Regions from separate parts of the Pantoea deleyi genome, predicted to be linked through region 1. Evidence: riboswitches for the same ligand, from Rfam matches in the RefSeq annotation. Region 1 holds a riboswitch; each other region holds the start of a gene.
The links. A riboswitch is a leader RNA that binds a small molecule or an ion and turns the genes downstream of it on or off. The one in region 1 is predicted to bind thiamine pyrophosphate.
Positions count from the first base shown of each region.

Region 2: it holds a riboswitch for thiamine pyrophosphate, as region 1 does, so the genes downstream of both, thiC (phosphomethylpyrimidine synthase ThiC) here and thiB (thiamine ABC transporter substrate binding subunit) in region 1, are expected to answer to the same signal.
Region 3: it holds a riboswitch for thiamine pyrophosphate, as region 1 does, so the genes downstream of both, J1C59_RS20985 (FAD-dependent oxidoreductase) here and thiB (thiamine ABC transporter substrate binding subunit) in region 1, are expected to answer to the same signal.
Region 4: it holds a riboswitch for thiamine pyrophosphate, as region 1 does, so the genes downstream of both, thiM (hydroxyethylthiazole kinase) here and thiB (thiamine ABC transporter substrate binding subunit) in region 1, are expected to answer to the same signal.

Region 1 covers NZ_CP071405.1:3,276,141-3,280,939, reverse strand. The annotation lists gene thiQ (thiamine ABC transporter ATP-binding protein ThiQ) at 1-432, opposite strand, end outside; gene thiP (thiamine/thiamine pyrophosphate ABC transporter permease ThiP) at 416-2,026, opposite strand; gene thiB (thiamine ABC transporter substrate binding subunit) at 2,002-2,988, opposite strand; TPP riboswitch at 3,035-3,137, opposite strand; gene sgrR (HTH-type transcriptional regulator SgrR) at 3,173-4,799, opposite strand, start outside.
Region 2 covers NZ_CP071405.1:3,795,122-3,799,920, forward strand. The annotation lists gene hemE (uroporphyrinogen decarboxylase) at 1-477, opposite strand, end outside; gene nudC (NAD(+) diphosphatase) at 518-1,288, opposite strand; gene rsd (sigma D regulator) at 1,378-1,884, shown strand; TPP riboswitch at 2,036-2,136, shown strand; gene thiC (phosphomethylpyrimidine synthase ThiC) at 2,224-4,146, shown strand; gene thiE (thiamine phosphate synthase) at 4,149-4,784, shown strand.
Region 3 covers NZ_CP071407.1:374,892-379,690, reverse strand. The annotation lists gene J1C59_RS21005 (GFA family protein) at 1-227, shown strand, start outside; gene J1C59_RS21000 (P-loop NTPase family protein) at 237-788, opposite strand; gene J1C59_RS20995 (alkene reductase) at 1,157-2,275, shown strand; gene J1C59_RS20990 (ArsR/SmtB family transcription factor) at 2,292-2,606, shown strand; TPP riboswitch at 2,728-2,847, shown strand; gene J1C59_RS20985 (FAD-dependent oxidoreductase) at 2,973-3,911, shown strand; gene thiS (sulfur carrier protein ThiS) at 3,901-4,098, shown strand; gene J1C59_RS20975 (thiazole synthase) at 4,101-4,799, shown strand, end outside.
Region 4 covers NZ_CP071405.1:1,396,437-1,401,235, reverse strand. The annotation lists gene J1C59_RS06620 (GntR family transcriptional regulator) at 1-96, shown strand, start outside; gene thiD (bifunctional hydroxymethylpyrimidine kinase/phosphomethylpyrimidine kinase) at 140-940, opposite strand; gene thiM (hydroxyethylthiazole kinase) at 927-1,724, opposite strand; TPP riboswitch at 1,759-1,855, opposite strand; gene J1C59_RS06605 (XylR family transcriptional regulator) at 2,284-3,465, shown strand; gene J1C59_RS06600 (oligogalacturonate-specific porin KdgM family protein) at 3,552-4,265, opposite strand; gene J1C59_RS06595 (glycoside hydrolase family 3 N-terminal domain-containing protein) at 4,492-4,799, opposite strand, start outside.

The DNA of each region.
Region 1 (4,799 bases):
CAGGCAGCGGGCCAGCGCGACGCGCTGTCGCTGTCCGCCCGACAGTTCGCCCGGCAGACGCGTCAGCAGATCGCCCAGCCCCACCTGTGCGGCCAGCGTGACCAGTGCCTGACGCTGCAAAGCCGTGAGCTTTAATCCCGGATGTAGCCCCAGCCCCATGTTCTGCTCCACGCTGAGGTGCGGAAAGAGGTTATTTTCCTGAAACAGCATCGAGACCGGTCGTCTGGCCGGGACGCTGTGCGTATGATCCTGGCCGTCGATGATCAGGGAACCCTGGTTCACCGGCAGGAAGCCGGCGATCAGGCTCAGCAGGGTACTTTTACCGGCGCCGCTGGGCCCGAGAATGGCGATGCGCTCGCCGCGTGCGGCGGTAAGGCTGAAGCGCATCGGCAGATGCTGATAGAGGTAGGTAAGGTTATCGAGAGTCAGCATGGCGACCTGGTAATTTTTCCATTAGCGTAAACAGCAACAGGCAGAGCAGCAGCAGCAGCAGGGCGGTGACTGCGCCATCCGCGCCGCGATAGGCGCCTATCTGCTGATAAAGGTAGAACGGCAGCGTGCGGAAGTCGGCGCTGCCAAACAGCGCGACCACGCCAAAATCGCCCACCGACAGGACGCAGGCAAAGGCCAGCGCCTGCGCCAGCGGACGCTTCAGCGCCCGCAGCTCAATCAGCCGCAGCCGGTTCCAGCCGCGGATATCCAGCGAATCACAGAGTCTGCCGTAACGCTCCGCCACATCCCGCATCGGGTTTTCCAGCACTTTCATGGCATAGGGAATGGCGATCAGCGCATTGGTAAAGATCACCAGCCCCTCTGCCGAATCGGGCAGGCCGATCGTGGCGTTGAACAGCAGGAAAAACCCGGTGGCGAGGACGATGCCGGGCATCGCCAGGATCAGCATCCCGCTGGTGTCGATCAACTGAGCGGCCACCGGGCGCTGACGCAGCCGCAGCTCACGGCTGCTCCACAGCAGCATCATGGTCAGCGCCACACAGAGCAGGCCCGCGCCGGTGGCGATACGCAGCGAGGTAAAAGTCGCCTGCCAGAGGGCTGGCTGCGCCAGTGCGCCCCGCACGCCGCCGTGCAGCCCCTCGACAATCACCGCCGCCAGCGGGGGCAGCAGCAGGAGCAGCGCCAGCAGGATCAGCAGCGTATCGATCAGCTGCGCCGCGCGCGAATCCTGCGGATCGCGCCAGCCGCTGAGCTGGCTGCTTCCGGCGGGGATCGCCTTGCTGAAGCGCTGACTGAGCAGCACCAGCGTCAGGCAGCAGCCGAGCTGGATCATCGCCAGCAGGGCGGCGCGGCCGGGATCGTAGTCATAACTCAGCGCCTGGAAGATCGCCAGTTCGATAGTGGTCGCCTGCGGACCGCCGCCCAGCGACAGCACGGTGGCAAAGCTGGCAAAGCAGAGCATAAAGATCAGCGCCCCGGCAGGCAGCAGCTGACGCCGCAGCCACGGCCACTCCAGCAGACGAAAGTGGTGCCAGCCGCGCAGGCCAAGCTGAGCCGCCAGCTGACGCTGCTCTGCCGGGATCTGCTCCAGCGCCTGCAGCAGCAGACGCGTCGCCAGCGGCAGGTTAAAGAAGACGTGCGCCAGCAGGATGCCCGACAGCCCGTAGGGCGAGAAGTGATAGCCGATCCCGGCCCACTGGCAGAGCTGCGCCAGCCAGCCGGTGCGTCCGTAAATCGTCAGCAGACCAAATATCGCCACCAGCACCGGCAGCACCAGGGTCATGGCGCACAGGCGCAGCAACAGCTGACGGCCGGGAAAGCGGCGGCGATAGAGCGCCCGCGCCAGCGGCAGGGCGGGCAGCAGCGACAGCAGTGCGGAGAGCAGCGCCTGACCGAATGAGAACGCGATGACATGGCGCAGGTAATCATCCTGCAACATGCTGCGCAGATCGGTTTCCGGTGCGGCGCTCCAGAGTGCGCCGAAGGCCAGAAACGCCACCAGGGTTAGCAGCAGCGTGGCGAACGATCCGGGCAGCAGCCAGCCCGGCATCAGCGACTGACTGCGCGTTGCCACTGGCTAATCCAGCCGGCGCGCTGGCTGGCGACCTCTTCCGGCGAGAACTGCAGCGCGGTGGCGGGCACCGTCAGGGCGTTAAAACCGGCGGGCAGCGGCGTGGCGGTCACCGGGTACATCCAGTTACCGGTCGGAATGGTGCGCTGGAAGTCGGGGGAGACCATAAACGTCATGAACTGCTGCGCCAGCTCGGGCTGCCTGCTGCTGGCTAACTGCGCGGCGACTTCGACCTGCAGATAGTGGCCTTCGGCAAACGGGGCGGCCGCATAGTTCTCTTTCTTCTCTTCGATGATGTGATAAGCCGGTGAGGTGGTGTAGCTCAGCACCAGATCGCTTTCCCCTTTCAGGAACAGGCCATAGGCCTCACTCCAGCCTTTGGTCACCGTCACGGTTTTCTGCGCCAGCTTCTGCCACGCCTGCGGTGCCTGAACGCCATAGACTTTCTGCATCCAGAGCAGCAGACCTAAGCCGGGGGTGCTGGTGCGGGGATCTTCGTAGATCACCCGCCACTTCTGCGGGCTGTCGACCAGCTCTTTCAGGCTTTTTGGCGGGTTTTTCAGCCGGGTCCTGTCATAGACAAAGGCGAAGTAGCCATAGTCAAAGGGGATGAAGGTCGTGTCATGCCAGCCGCCGGGCAGGGTTAATTTTGTGGTGTCGACCTGACTGCTGGCGAACAGGCCGGTTTTCTGCGCCGTCTGCACCAGATTGTTGTCCAGCCCCAGCACCACATCCGCCTTGCTGTTTTTGCCTTCCATCCTCACGCGGTTCAGCAGCGAGACGCCATCTTCCAGCGTGACAAATTTCAGCTCGCAGTTGCAGCGGGCTTCAAAGGCTTTTTTTACCGCCGGGCCGGGGCCCCAGTCGGCAGAGAAGGAGTCGTAGGTGTAGACCGTGAGAACCGGTTTTGCCGCCAGAACGGGGGCGGAGAGTAACAGCAGGACCGGCAGAACTTTCTTTAACACTTTGCGCTCCTTCAGGAGAATAGGGGATGAGTCGCAAAGGATCTGAGCACTGAGGCCTCTCAAATCCCTACGTCGGTATTAACCGAATCAGGTTCGACGGGTCTCTCTCAGCTGCTTGCTGGTGGCAGGCGGCACCCCGTTGAGAACGCCACATTCTAGTCATTTCATCGGCGTGGCGAAAGCGTTACAGCGCGGGTGGCGCGAACCAGGCCGATTTAAAATCGAACCAGCCCAGCGTATTCATCCGCACGCCGCGCATACTGCGCTGACCTTCGAGCAGCAGCCAGTGGTGAAACAGCGGATGCAGGCCCGCCTCTTCGACTAGCTGTTTGCTCCATTCGGCCAGCGGCAGCGTTTTCTCACGCCAGCGCGCCGCATCGCCCTGCCAGTCGACGGGCAGGCAGTGGTGCAGCAGCGGGATCTCATACAACTGCGCGAACAGCGAATAGTTGAGCGGCAGGGTGAAGTTCACGCTGCCGAGCCAGATGTCACTTTCCGCCTCGCCCTGATACCAGCTCTCGTAGTCGATCTCGCGGGTCACCAGCGTGACGCCATGCTGAGCCAGCAGGGGTCGCAGCGCATTGGCAATGCCTTCATGCTCCACATGCTGGCTGTACCAGGTCAGCGTCAGGTGGGTCAGGCCGGGCGGCTTCTCAACCGGCGTCAGGTCGCGGCGGTGATGCCAGCGCGGCAGCAGGCCATAGGCCGGGAACCAGTAGCGCTGATACCCGACGCCCGCGTGGTTGAGCAGGGCGATGGGGTTAAACAGATAGCTCACCCAGCGCCGGACCGCCGCGTCGCGGCCCTGCGCGGAACGCTGGTCGAACAGCAGGTAGTAGCATCCCTCCTCCAGGCGACTCTCCTCCTGAACCTCATCAGCGCTCTCGCTGTCGCCCTGCAGACGGACACCGGCATAGACCAGCTCATCGCTGATGTCGGGCAGCACCCAGATAGAGACATCGTCGATCAGGGCGCGAAAACCAAAATAGTCATCAAAGGCTTCAATTTTCAGCTGGCTCGCCTGATTGCGGATCACCCGGTAGGGGCCGGTGCCCACCGGCTGGCGGGCAAAATCGGCTAGGGTGGGCCATTCGCGTGGCAGGATCATCGCGCTCACGCTGCCCAGCAGCCAGGGCAGCCACGCGTCGGGCTGGCTTAAGTGGATGTCGAGCGTCCAGGGGGCGGGCGAGGCGATCTCTGCAATATGGGAGAAGAGCGGGTGAGGGCGCTGACGCGCCAGCGTGGCCAGCACATCCTCCATCTCCAGCTCTCTGCCGTGATGAAAACGAATCGCCGGACGCAGAAAGAAGCGCCAGTGTAGCGGCGAGGTCTGCTGCCAGTGATGGGCAATGTCCGGCTCGACTTCCCCGTTTTCCTCATTTATTCGCGTCAGGCCGTTGAAGATCTGGCGGGCAATATGGGTCTCCGAGCGTCGCAGCGGCGAGCCGGGCAGCAGGTTGAGCAGCGGCCGGTAGTAGAGCACCCGCAGGATATGCTTGCCCTGGCGGAAGCTGCGGCCCAGATGCGCGCCGATCATCTGGCGTACCTGATTTTTGTCCCCGACCAGCTGAACCAGCTGATCGATACGATCCTGATCCAGCAGATCCTCGGCGCGCTGCTGCTGTAAGGCCAGCCCGGTGTAGCAGAAGGTGAGCACCGAGCGTTTGCCGCGACCGGCCTCAGCCTGCCAGATCAGCCAGCCTGCGGCCTGCATGCGGTTGAGCAGGTTGCGCATATGGCGGCGCGAGCAGTGCAGCCGATCGGCCAGCTCGCTCAGGGTGATCGCCTGCGTCTGCCCCTGACAGCTCTGC
Region 2 (4,799 bases), 520 kb from region 1:
GCCGCCTTCGACCATATAGGTCGCCAGCGTCCAGGGGCTGCCCGAGAAGCCGATCAGCGGCAGGTCGCCGTTGAGATTTTTACGGATGGTGCGAACGGCATTCATCACATAGCCCAGCTCCATTTCCGGATCGGGCACCGGTAAACGCTCGACGTCCGCGCGGCAGGTCACAGGGTTTGCGAAACGCGGACCTTCACCCGCTTCGAAATAGAGTCCCAGTCCCATCGCATCCGGAATCGTCAGGATGTCACTGAAGAGGATGGCGGCATCCAGCGGATAACGGCGCAGCGGCTGCAGGGTGACTTCACAGGCCAGCTCGGCGTTTTTACACAGCGACATAAAGTCACCCGCCTGGGCGCGCGTCGCTTTGTACTCCGGCAAATAGCGCCCGGCTTGTCGCATCATCCATACCGGCGTGACATCGACCGGCTGACGTAACAGGGCACGCAAATAACGATCGTTCTTCAGTTCACTCATCTCAACACTCTCTCAATAACAGGCGTGTAGTGTAGCACTTTCACGCTTCTGCGCGGCACAGGGCGACGGTATCTTCAATCAGGCGGCGTGCCACGGTGCCCGGCGGAGGCAGCAGCGGCAGATCGTCGAACCGGAACCAGGCCGCATCCAGCAGCTCTTTGCCGTCGTGCTGCAGATCGCCGCTCTCATACTCCGCCATAAAGGCGGTCATCAGCGATTGCGGGAAGGGCCACGGCTGGGAGGTCACGTAACGGACATTTTTGATGCGGATATTGCTCTCTTCCATCACCTCACGGGCGACGGCCTGCTCCAGCGTTTCGCCGACTTCGACAAACCCCGCCAGCACGGTGTAGACCTTGTTGCGATGCCGGGCATGGTTTGCCAGCAGGATCTCATCGCCGCGGCGGATAGCCACAATGATGCAGGGCGCGATCTGTGGATAGTAGCGTTCGCGGCAGTGACTGCACAGGCAGGCAAATTCATGTTTGCTGTGGTGCATTTCATGCCCGCAGTAGCCGCACCAGCGATGAGAGCGGTAGAACTCTGCCAGCTGCACGCCGCGCCCGGCCAGCTGAAACAGTTCCACATCCTGATCGATCAGCTGCCGTACCGAAAACATATCGGCTGGACGCGGCTCGCAAATCAGCCAGACTTTTTCACCCTGCCACTCCCCAATCGTCCGGGCTTTACTGCCCGTTAAGCCAAATTTTTCGGCGTTTCCGTGGGGTAAATCACCTTGTGGCAACCAAAGTTTCTGTTCATGGCTGACAATCCACCATCCAGCGTCTACGCTTGAGATTTCGCATTGCATTTATTTCGTCATCCTTAGCGTCAAATCGCACGCTGAAGCCCTGATGTTAAGTGTGTAGATAAACAACTATAACTCACATGGAGTTAGATATGCTTAACCAGTTAGAAGTCCTGGCTGAACGCGTAGGTGGCAGTAATGAACTGGTCGATTCATGGCTTGAAGCCCGTCGTCAGCTCCTGGTGAACTATTATCACCTCGTCGGTCTTAAACCCAACAAAGAGGCGCTGACGCGTCTGGATGAGCAGGCGCTGGACAACTTCTGTCACGGTCTGGTCGATTACCTCTCTGCAGGTCACTTCAGCATCTATGAGCGCGTCATCAACGAGATGAGTGGCGACAGCCCGATGATTGCCGCCGCGCAGATCTACCCGCCGCTGGAAGCGAACACCGAGCGTCTGATGCAGCTGTATGATGGTCACCTGCAGCAGGCGATTGACGATGAGAACTGCATGACCTTCCAGCAGGCGCTGTCCGAAGTGGGCGAAGTGCTGGAAGCGCGCTTTACGCTGGAAGATAAGCTGATTCAGCTTGCGTGGGATAATCAGCTGGCCAAACCGCCCGTTGCCAACGACAGCCAGATTGCCCGTCCGGCGTAATGCCGATTCACATCAGGGGTATTGTGATTATCCGGTAGCCCTTTTATGCTGAACAGGTTCTGAGGCCGGTACGCCAAAGGACCTTTTTTATTTGTGCGTTGAAATATCACGTTTTTACCGCTGAGGCCGCGCTAAGCGCCCGCGTAAAAACCGCTTCTTGTCGGAGTGCCCATCCGGGCTGAGACCGTTAATTCGGGATCCGCGGAACCTGATCAGGTTAGAACCTGCGAAGGGAACAAGAGTAATCAGTCGCTGTCTGCCAGCCGTTGTGCGCTGTCTGTACGCTTACTCCTTCCGAACTCCGGACAAGCATCGTTCCCCTTTAACAGGAAGATTGCTATGTCTGACCCTAAAATGACCCGTCGTGAACAACGCGCCCAGGCGCAGGAATTTATCCACTCCCTGCGGGGCGGCAGTGCGTTCCCCCGCTCCCGTCGTATCTGGATAACCGGCAGCCGGGACGATATCCGCGTGCCGATGCGGGAAATCGCGATGACGCCGACCCCTACCGGCGGCAGCAAAGACGCGCCACTCTATGAACAGAATGAAGCCGTGCCGGTCTATGACACGGCGGGTGCCTATGGCGACCCCGCCGCAGAGATCGACGTGCATCGGGGTCTGGCGAAGCTGCGCGCCGGCTGGATTGCTGAACGCGACGACAGTGAACCCCTAAGCCAGAACAGCTCCGGCTATACCCAGCAGCGACTGGCTGATGAGGGGCTGGACCACCTGCGCTTCGACCAGCTGCCAATCCCGCGACGCGCCCGGACAGGCCGCTGCGTCACGCAACTGCACTACGCCCGCCAGGGGATTGTTACCCCGGAGATGGAGTTCATCGCCCTGCGGGAAAATATGGGCCGGGATCGCATCCGCGCGGAGGTGCTGCTGCAACAGCATCCGGGCCACAGTTTTGGCGCACATCTGCCCGCTGCCATAACGCCCGAGTTCGTGCGGCAGGAGGTAGCGGCCGGTCGCGCCATCATCCCGGCCAATATCAACCACCCTGAATCGGAACCGATGATCATCGGCCGCAACTTTCTGGTAAAGGTCAACGCCAACATCGGCAATTCCGCGGTGACCTCTTCCATTGAAGAGGAAGTGGAGAAGCTGGTCTGGTCCACCCGCTGGGGCGCCGATACGGTGATGGATCTCTCCACCGGACGCTATATCCATGAAACGCGCGAATGGATCCTGCGCAACAGCCCGGTGCCCATCGGCACCGTCCCCATCTATCAGGCGCTGGAGAAAGTAAATGGCGTGGCCGAGTCACTGAACTGGGCGATCTTCCGGGATACGCTGCTTGAGCAGGCGGAACAGGGGGTGGATTACTTCACTATCCACGCGGGCGTGCTGCTGCGCTATGTGCCGATGACGGCGAAGCGGCTGACCGGCATTGTGTCACGCGGCGGTTCGATCATGGCGAAATGGTGCCTGTCGCACCATCAGGAGAACTTCCTCTATCAGCATTTCCGGGAAATCTGTGAAATCTGCGCCGCATATGACGTCTCCCTGTCGCTGGGTGACGGTTTACGTCCGGGTTCGATTCAGGATGCCAACGATGAGGCGCAGTTTGCCGAGCTGCGCACCCTGGGCGAACTGACCCGCATCGCCTGGGAATATGACGTTCAGGTGATGATTGAAGGGCCGGGCCATGTGCCGATGCATATGATCCGCCGCAACATGACCGAACAGCTCGACCTGTGCGATGAAGCGCCCTTCTACACGCTTGGCCCGCTGACTACCGATATCGCGCCCGGCTATGACCATTTCACTTCCGGTATCGGTGCCGCCATGATCGGCTGGTTTGGCTGCGCCATGCTCTGTTACGTTACCCCCAAAGAGCATCTGGGTCTGCCGAACAAGGAGGATGTGAAACAGGGATTGATTACCTACAAAATCGCGGCCCATGCCGCCGATCTGGCGAAAGGCCATCCGGGCGCGCAGATCCGCGATAACGCGATGTCCAAGGCGCGCTTTGAATTCCGCTGGGAGGACCAGTTCAATCTGGCCCTTGATCCCCACACTGCCCGGACGATGCATGACGAAACCCTGCCGCAGGAGTCGGGCAAGGTGGCGCACTTCTGCTCGATGTGTGGCCCGAAATTCTGCTCGATGAAAATTTCTCAGGAGGTGCGTGCGTTCGCCGCCCGCCAGGATACGCGCGCCGAGCCTGTCACCGTAGGCATGGCGCAGATGTCAGACCGATTTCGTCGCCACGGCGGTGAACTCTATCACCCCGCCGACACTCTGAAGGAGGATTAACGATGCCTGCATTTCCTGCTACCGCCCCGCGCCTGGGGCTTTATCCGGTGGTTGACAGCCCCGACTGGATCGCACGCCTGCTGGAGGCGGGCGTCCGCACGATCCAGCTGCGCATAAAAGATCAGCCCGAGGCGATCGCTGAGCCTGCCATCGCGCAGGCGATTGCGCTGGCTCAGCGCTACGATGCGCGCCTGTTTATCAACGATTACTGGGCGCTGGCGATAAAGCATCGGGCCTATGGCGTCCATCTGGGTCAGGAGGACCTGGATATCGCCGATCTTGACCGCATTCGGCAGGCCGGCTTACGGCTGGGGATCTCAACCCATGATGATGCGGAACTGGATCGCGCCCTGGCGATCCAGCCCTCTTACATCGCGCTGGGCCATATCTTCCCGACTCAGACCAAAGCGATGCCGTCTGCGCCACAGGGCCTCGAGCAGCTGAAACAGCATCTGGCCCGCCTGACCGACATCCCTACCGTGGCGATTGGCGGGATCTCGATAGCCCGTGCGCCCGGGGTGCTGGCCACTGGCGTGGGCAGCATTGCGGTGGTGAGCGCGATTACTCAGGCGGAGGACTGGCGTGCCGCAACCGCGACGCTGCTGGCGCTGACCGAAGGCGATGGGCAGGCATGCTGAGACCTGTCCCGCAGC
Region 3 (4,799 bases), on a different replicon from region 1:
GCGATTTCTGTTCATGCTGCGGCTCGCCGGTGCCAAACCGGTTGCGTGACCCTGCGTATATCTGGATTCCGGTAGGGTTGCTTAATGAACCTGCCGGGATGCAGTGCATCGGGGATTACTGCACCGATGACGCGATGCCCTGGGATACCACCCGATCCGCATCTGACCACGCCGGGCCCGTCGCGTCGCTGGACGCGCTGCTGGCGAGCCTGAAGCTCGTTGATTAATGGCTGGTGTTACCGGGGGATGTTCAGCGCTAACCCCCAGGATTCCGAGCAGGCTTGAATCTCACTCTGTGAGTGAAGCCGGATTTTTGGCAGGCTTACCTGAGCAAAGATCTGCTGATGGCGTTTCCGGTTCTGCGGGGCGGTGCGGGTAATATATTTCAGCATCGCCAGGGTTATGGGATCGCGGCCCGAACCCAGCCCGCCAATGCGCGGGGCAGAGGAGTAGCACCTGCGGATGTACCTCAGCAGGGCCACGGGCACGCTGACATCCAGCAGAATCAGCCCCGTGGCGCGAGCGAGTCGCTCTTCAATGCATCGGGTGTAATTTCCCTCGATCACCCATCTCTCCTGCCTCACCGCTTCAGTATGCAGCTGCAAAAATTCGGCTGTGGCTCTGGGTTGCCACTGACTTCCCGGCACATGGTGAAGCTGATCAAGATAGACGGCGGGTAACGCGGTTTTGCGGGAAATCGCCTCTGCCAGGGTCGATTTTCCACTGTTCGATGGCCCCATAATAGAGATACGTGGTCCGAGCGCGTCTAACGCGAGGGGGTTATTCACGACGTTTCCTCTGGCTGAATCCTGCGGAAGGAAGCGCGCAGAAACCGTGTCTCTGTCGCGCACGACTCAAGGCGATGACCATAATAAGCGACAAAAGGGCGATTCGTCACAATACGCGGATGCGGGGTGCACAGGAGAGGCGGATGAGGACGCCGTCCGTCTGCGGAAAACCTCTGTCGTGTGCGTCCGCCGGGACAGGCGTTCGCTTAAAAGCGGTGTTAATGCTTCGCCTCATCCTGCCGCTGAAACAGGCTGGATATCAGCGGGTGCCCGTCCCGGCGAGCCTCAGATAAAAAAAGCGATTACACATTTACAAATTTAAATGTGTAAATATAATGACGGCTTTTCACGCATCCGAGGATTTTTTTATGCCGTCACTGTTCAGCCCCCTGACCCTGGGCGATCTCAGCCTTCGTAACCGCATCGTCCTGCCGCCGCTGACCCGCTGCCGCAGCGAACAGCCGGGCAATATCCCCGGCGAGATGATGGTGGAGTATTACCGCCAGCGTGCCAGTGCCGGGCTGATGATCACCGAAGGTACCCAGATTGAGCCACGCGGGCAGGGCTACGCCTGGACGCCGGGCATCCACAGTGAGGCGCAGATCGCGGGCTGGAAAAAGGTGACAGAGGCGGTGCATCAGCAGGGCGCCACGATTTTCTGCCAGCTCTGGCACGTAGGCCGCGTCTCTCACAATGCGCTTCAGCCGGGCAATGAGGCACCGGTTGCCCCCTCGGCCATCGCTGCCGATAACGTCCGGGTATTTATCGAAACCGGACCGGGTACCGGGATGCTGACCGCACCCAGCGAGCCACGCGAGCTGACCACCTGCGAAGTCAAAGAGATCGTGGCGCTCTACCGGCGTGCGGCGGAGAACGCTAAAGCTGCCGGATTCGACGGCGTTGAGCTGCATGCTGCCAACGGTTATCTGATCAACCAGTTTATTTCGGCGCAGACAAACTTCCGCACGGATGAATATGGCGGCTCGGCAGAGAAGCGTCTGCGCTTCCTGCGTGAAGTGGTTCAGGCCGTCAGCGCAGTCTTTGGCAGCCATCGGGTTGGCGTCCGGTTTGCGCCGCTGTTTTCGAGCACCGACGAAGAGCGCGTTTACCTCGGTCTGGTTGAACGCGATCCACACGCCACCTATATCCACGCTGCGCAGCTGCTGAATACGCTGGAAGTCGGCTATCTCTCCATCGCCGAAGCGGACTGGGATAACAGCCCGGCGATGCCGGAGAGTTTCCGCATCGCACTGCGCGACACCTTCCGTTCACCGATCATCTATTCCGGCCGCTACACCGCAGAGAAAGCGCAGCAGATGCTGGAAAAAGGCTGGGGTGATCTGTTTGGGTTTGGCCGCAGCTTCATCGCCAACCCCGATCTGCCTGCGCGTATCCGGTCGGGTTATGCCCTGAACGCGGTGGACCACGCCTCGCTGTATGGCGGCGGTGAGAAAGGGTATACTGACTATCCTTTTTACCCATCCTGATACTCTGTGAGGCGGCATGTCCCCGGAAAATGCCCTGAAGCTGCTGGCCAACCCGACGCGTGTGGCCGTGCTGAAGTGGCTTAAAGAACCTGACGAGGCGTTTGCGGGCTATTCGCAGCTCTATCCCTTCGATCAGTACGGTGTCTGCGCCAGCCTCATCCAGGACAAGGCGGGCTTATCACAGCCCGCCACCTCGTTATGCCTCAAGGCCCTGCAGAGTGCCGGTCTGGTCGAAGCCAGCAAAGTCGGTAAGTGGACCTACTACCGCCGCGCCGAACCGCGTATCCGCGAAGTCACTGAGACCCTGACACAGGCGCTGCAGGCGCTCTGATCGCCCTGGCGCCCTGGCGTCGTCAAACGAACCGGGGTTGCCTGTCTCTTTTCTTTCCCCGCGCTTTTCTGCCCCTGCTTTGTGCCCGCGTCTTGACGAACCCGCCCGCTTAACTTACAACTAGAGCCGTCAGGGGAGTCTCGCCGGAGAGACTGAGAGGCTAATAGCGCATCGCGCGGCTTAGCGACCCTTAGAACCTGACCCAGTTGATACTGGCGTAGGAAGACGGGTATCGCAGCCGATACTTGCCGCAGGGGCACATGCGCCTTTGCCTTTTCCCTCTGTATCACGGGTCTTCGTTAACCAAAACGAGGGCAATGTGAAAAATCTCATCCTGAAACCTTCTCTTCCTGCCGGATGGCGGTCATGAGCCGCTGGTCGGTGCTCGGCAGCGGCGTGGCCGGGCTGTGCGTCGCCACGCTGCTGATGGAGCGCGGAGAAACGGTCGAAATCATTACGCAGCCAGCGTGCCGTGCCGCGTCCCACTGGGCGGGCGGGATGCTCGCGCCCTGGTGCGAAGCCGAGAGTGCGCCGCCGGAGGTGATCACCTGGGGCCAGCACGCGGCCGGCTGGTGGGCGAAGCGCGTGGCGGGCGTAGCGCAGCAGGGCACGCTGGTAGTGGCGCCGCCGCGTGACAGTCGCGAACTCATTCGCTTTGCCAGCCTGACCCAGGCGCATCAGTGGGTCACGCCCGGCGAAATCGAGCCTGCGCTGGAAAACCGTTTTGCCCGCGGCCTGTTCTTTGCCCGGGAAGCGCATCTCGATCCACGCCGGGCGATGCAGCAGCTGCGCGACACCCTGCAGCAGGCGGGCGTTGCCTTTCACAGCGGACAACCTGCCGGAAAAATCATCGACTGCCGTGGCATTCACGCCGCCGCACAGCAGCCCGCACTGCGCGCGGTGCGGGGCGAAATGGTGATCCTGCAGACGTCCGACATCCAGCTTTCCCGTCCGGTACGGCTGCTGCATCCCCGTTTTCCCTGCTATCTGGTGCCGCGTGCCGGGGGGCACTTCATGCTGGGGGCGACCATGGTCGAAAGCCACGACAGCAGCCCGATTAGCGCCAGGGCGATGATGGAGTTGCTCAGCGCCGCCTACAGCCTGCATCCGGCGCTGGCCGAAGCCCGCATTGTGGAGAGCGGCACCGGTCTGCGTCCCGCCTACCGGCAGAACCTGCCGGAGGTGCGCTACGAAGAGGGCCGTTTTTCGCTGAATGGCCTCTACCGCCACGGCTTCCTGCTGGCCCCGATCATGGCTGAAAAACTTATGCTGCAACTGACTCAGGAGATGACACATGCGGGTTGAACTCAATGGACGCACAATCGAAACCGCTGCCAGCACGCTGGCAGAACTGATGACGGAGCAGCAGATCGATCCGCGCAGCGTCGCTACCGCCCTGAACGGTGCGTTTGTGCCGCGCAGCGGCTATGCCAGCCAGCAGCTTGAGGCGGGTTGTCAGGTCGAAGTTCTGTCACCGATGCAGGGAGGATAATCATGTTCTATCAGTTCGAACCTCAGTCGCGCTTCCTGCTCGGCACCGCCGGGTATCCCTCGCCGGAGATCCTTCACCAGGCGATCGACGCCTCCGGCACGGAAATCATTACCGTCAGCCTTCGCCGCGAGGGCAGCGAAGGCGGGGCTTTCCGCTCGCTGCTGCAACAGGTGAATAAACGGATTCTGCCCAACACCGCGGGCTGCCACACGGTCAAAGAGGCGGTGACGACGGCGCAGATGGCGCGCGAACTCTTCGGCACCCCGTGGATCAAGCTGGAGGTGATCGGTCACGCCGATACGCTGCAGCCCGACCCCTTTGCGCTGGTGGAAGCGGCCCGGATCCTCTGCGCGGAGGGTTTTCAGGTGTTTCCCTACACCACGGAAGATCTGATCGTGGGCGAAAAACTGCTGGAGGCGGGCTGCGAACTGCTGATGCCCTGGGGCGCGCCGATCGGCTCCGGCCAGGGACTGCGCAACATCGAAGGGCTGCGCGCCATGCGCGCCTGGTTCAGCGATGTGCCGCTGATTATCGATGCGGGCATTGGCGCACCGGGCCAGGCGGCGCAGGCGATGGAGATGGGCTTCGACGGCGTGCTGCTCAACACGGCGGTCGCCAAAGCACGCGATCCGGCGCGGATGGCCGGGGCCTTTGCCGCCGCGATTCACGGCGGACGCGAGGCATTTGAGGCGGGGCTGATG
Region 4 (4,799 bases), 1.9 Mb from region 1:
GCGGCCGAAACGGCCATGCGTCTGCACCTGCAGGAGATGATCTTCTCTATCACTCCGATTGCCGAGCGCAACAGCGCCTGGTTCGAAACGCCCTGAGTCACGCCCTCATCGCCTGCCAGGACGATGAGGGGCTGCATCACTACCACCATTGATGAAAATGGTGAACCGGCCCGATGCCCTTGCCGACCTCCAGTGAATCCGCCTGCAGCAGCGCCTGCTGCAGCCAGCTTTTCGCCTCTGCAAGGGTGTCTGCCCAGTCAGCATGGCGCGGACGCAGAGCCGCTAACGCCGCCGACAGGGTACACCCCGTGCCGTGCGTATGCCGGGTGTTGACGCGCGGGGTGCTGAATCGCTGCTCTGCGCCGGGGGCGATCAGCCAGTCCGGGCTTTCGCCCGTCGCCAGATGACCGCCCTTCATCAGCACGGCCTGACAGCCCAGCGCGAGCAGTGCCCGCCCCTGCTCGCGCATCTCCGCTTCGTCGGTGGCGAGAGCACAATCCAGCAAGGCCGCCGCTTCCGGCAGATTAGGGGTGATCAGCGAGACCTGTGGCAATAACAGCTCACGGACACTGGCCACGGCGTCCGGGGAAAGCAGCGCATCCCCGCTTTTCGCCACCATCACCGTATCCAGCACCACAAAGGGGATCGCCGCCTGCTTCAGGCGGGCGGCCACCTGTTCCACGATAGCCGTTTCCGACAGCATGCCAATTTTCGCACTGTCGATGCGGATATCACTCAGCACCGAGTCGAGCTGAGCGGTGACGAAGTCCGGATCGATACGGCAGACCGACTGCACGCCGCAGGTATTCTGTGCCACCAGCGCGGTAATAACACTGGTGCCATAGGCACCCAGCGCGGAGAACGTTTTGAGATCGGCCTGGATCCCGGCGCCACCGCTGGGATCGGTCCCGGCAATCGTCAGGGCATTAATGCGTTTCATGCTGTGCCTCCAGCGTCCAGAGTGCATCAACAAACGCCGTGGCAAAACTGCCCGGCGCGGCGGCCTGTGACGCCGCCCTCTCCCCCGCTGACGACATGACCTGACAGGCGGCGGCCACGTTTAACAGCCGGTCGCCGGGCAGGCTGCTGAACCCCGCCACGACCGCTGAGAGCGCGCAGCCGGTGCCGACTACCCGCGTCATCAGGGGCGAGCCGCCGCGAAGCGCAACGATCCGCGTACCGTCGGTAGCGTAATCCACCTCCCCACTGACGATGACCAGCGTGCGCCAGGTGGTGGCGAGCTGCCGGGCGGCATCGAGCGCCGCATCCGCCTGATGCAGCGTATCCACGCCGCGTCCGCCACTGGCCTGCTTTGCCAGCGCCAGAATCTCTGAGGCGTTACCGCGGATCACGGCCGGTTCCTGACTCAATAACTGCTGGCAGAAGTCACTGCGCAGCGTCAGTGCGCCGACCGCCACCGGGTCGAGCGTCCAGGGGGTGCCTGCCTCCCGGGCGGCAGTGACGGCGGCCTGCATCGCCTGCTGACGCTCGCGGGTCAGAGTGCCGACATTGATGAGGAGCGCATCGGCAAAGCGGCTGAACTCAGCGGCTTCGCCAGCATCGATAACCATCGCCGGAGAGGCGTTCAGAGCCAGCAGCACGTTGGCGGTAAAGTTCTGTACCACCTCATTGGTCATACAGTGCACCAGCGGTGAGTGACGGCGAAAAGCGTGCAGAAAAGGCGCGAAGTGCGCGGCGGAAAGGTGTTGAGATGGCTGTGACATCATAGCTCCCAACCGGCGAACAAGAAGGCGAATGCGGTCAGGCATCAGACTTCCCTACGCTGGCATTATCCAGATCAGGTAATACGGGTATTTCTCAGCCTTCACAAAGAAGGGCACCCCGAGTCGTTTAACTAAATTCAGTCAGTCAGGATAGTAATGTCAGCAGGCGGTCCTGTAAACGCATACCGCACGATTACGGCATCACTCCCGGACTCCGTTGGCGTCCTCACTCACCGGCAGAAACCGCTCGGGCAGTCTGCGCTGCCCCGCTTCTGCCACATCCGGATTCGCGAAGAAACCCGTAACACTTTACCAGGCGATCCCGTTTATTTCGCGCAACTTTCACCTGTCGCGTTCCAGATTACCTATACAGGTTAACTGTCTGATCAATCTGGGCATTTATCTTTTTCACACACTGCACGTGTTGCCGCACTGGACTTTTTTCACGCAACGCAGAAAAAGAGTGCGCCAGCTTACAGGACAAACACAAAACGGTTAAAGAAAGCACCGACCTGTGCTATTCACAGTGCAGGATAAACCTGCCAGGGAGGCTGACGGAATGGAGAAGACCTTTCATATCGCGCTCTTATTTAATGCGAATAAGGCGTATGACCGCCAGATAATCGAGGGCGTGGGTAAATACCTGCAGCGTTCCCGTGCCCTGTGGGATGTTTACATCGCAGACGATTTCCGCAGTAACATTGACAGCATCAATGGCTGGAACGTGGATGGTGTCATTGCTGACTGCGATGTGCTGGCGGTTGAACAGGAACTCAATAAGCTGACCATGCCTGTTGTCGGTATTGGTGGCTCCTACTCCTCCGGAAAGGCTTTTCCGAATCTGCACTATGTGGCTACTGATAACTACAGCCTGGTCGCGACTGCGCTGGAGCATCTGATTAACAAGGGTATGGAACATTTTGCCCTGTACAGCTTCCCTGCCTGTCCGGATAAACGCTGGGCAACCGAACGTGAGAACGCATTTGCTGCGATCCTGCAGCAAAAGGACCGGACCGGATTAATTTATCGCGGCCATGATATCACTATCGATAACTGGCAGACGGCGCAGAACCAGTTGGCTGACTGGGTAACGTCTCTGCCAGAGGGCACCGGCATCGTCGCGGTGACAGATTCCCGCGCCAGACATTTACTGCAGATTTGTGAAAATATAGGGATCCCGGTGCCGGAAAAGTTAGCCATTATTGGCATCGACAATGAAGAGTTAACGCAACATCTGTCGGGCATCAGTCTCTCCTCCGTGGTTCATGGCGCAATAAAAATGGGTTCCTGCGCGGCTGAAATTCTTCATAAACTCTTAAAGGGAGAGTCCTTGCCGTTGCAGCGCGTGGTGGTTCCCCCGCTGAAACTGGTGGAACGCCGTTCGAGCAATTATCGTTCTATTGTCGATCCCTATGTTATCCGGGCAATGAACTTTATCCGCGATAATGCCTGTAAGGGTATCAAGGCTGAACAGGTCATCAGTTTTACCGGTATTTCACGAACCAGTCTGGAAATCCGTTTTAAAGCGCATCTGGGTGCGACCATTCACACCGTCATTCATAATGAAAAAATCGAACATGCCCGCAACTTACTCATCACCACAGATCTCCCGATGAAAGAGATCTCACTGATTGCGGGTTATCCCTCTGTTCAGTATTTCTATCTGGTCTTCAGGAAAACTTATAATCTGACCCCGAAAGCCTACCGCAGCCGTTATCAGGAGCAGAATCGTGCCAGTTAACTGGCTGAATCTATCCGTCAGCGAAACCGTATTTTCTGGCGGGAAGGCACGTTTAAAATCTACGCCGACCCGCCAGAGAGAATGCTTCAGAACAGATATTTCAGGCCGATACGCATCCGGTACTCTTTATCACCGTTTCCTGCCCGACCCAGATCGGAAATATCACCAAAAGGTTTCCAGTGTGAGTCATACTGGTAGCTAAGATAGAGCGTATGCTGCCACATATCTTTTTTGTTATTTCCGAAGTGAAAATCGTTCTGCTTCTGCAGATAGACCGGGTTATAGTTAACAAATAACTTATCCGTGACCTGCCAGTTCAGCCATAGATCATATTCGTGCGAGCTGTTTCGTTGCAGACTGTCATCCAGGCAGGGTGTTTTATAGTTGTAGTGATAGTAGCGATACCCGGCCATCACGCCGAACTGAGGGCTGAGTTGATAATTAAACTTCAGGTAGGGATCGATGTGACTGCCCTTGTGCCCCCAGCTGAAGACCATGTCGGGAATAAACGAAAACCGGTCTGTCAGCGGAATCGCGTAGGTGACTTCTACCTCTGAGTAGTTGTTCTTAAATTCAGTGTAATTACTGCCGTTGTTGATCGTGTTCTGATATGAGAAAGAAACACTGTCATTAATCACGGTTGAAATCTGCAGTCGGGTCTGGAACATTTTACTGCCGGTGGTATAGGCTTCACGAATATCCACGCCCGTGGATGAGAAATCTAACGCAAAGGCAGAAAGTGGCATAGCAGAAATCATTACTGCACTGGCTAACGCCTGTTTTTTCATCATCGCTTTCATCGTCTTTTCCCTTTATGGTAGTAATCCTTTTTATGGTCATAGAATAACCGAAAGCGCATGAATATAATTTTATCATTTTTTACTGGCTAATTATTAAATATAGCAACTGTGACTGTGTGCAAAATATAAAAAACAAAAGAGCCATTAACGTTAAAGGTTTAATTAAAAAACCGCTCCGGAGAGCGGTGAATAGAAAACAGAAGCAGGATAAATCTGGCTGGAATAATTAAATTGTGGGCGGTAAGCGATAACTGATGGTGGCATGACTCTCCATTGACCAGCGCTCATCCAGAATGCGCAGCGGCCCTGCCAGCGTAATCGTCTGCTGAAGCACAATATTGTCTGAGGCTTCACCAATCATTAAAATAAAGTCTCCCGGCTCTACCCTGCGCCGGCCCTGATTATCCGTAAAGTTAAGCATATCTGCCGGAAGCGTGAAGCTGATGTCCGCCGACTGCGCCGGAGCTAACCGGATGCGCTGAAATGCTTTTAACTCCTGAACCGGGCGCACCAGCGAAGCCTGAATATCGCGGA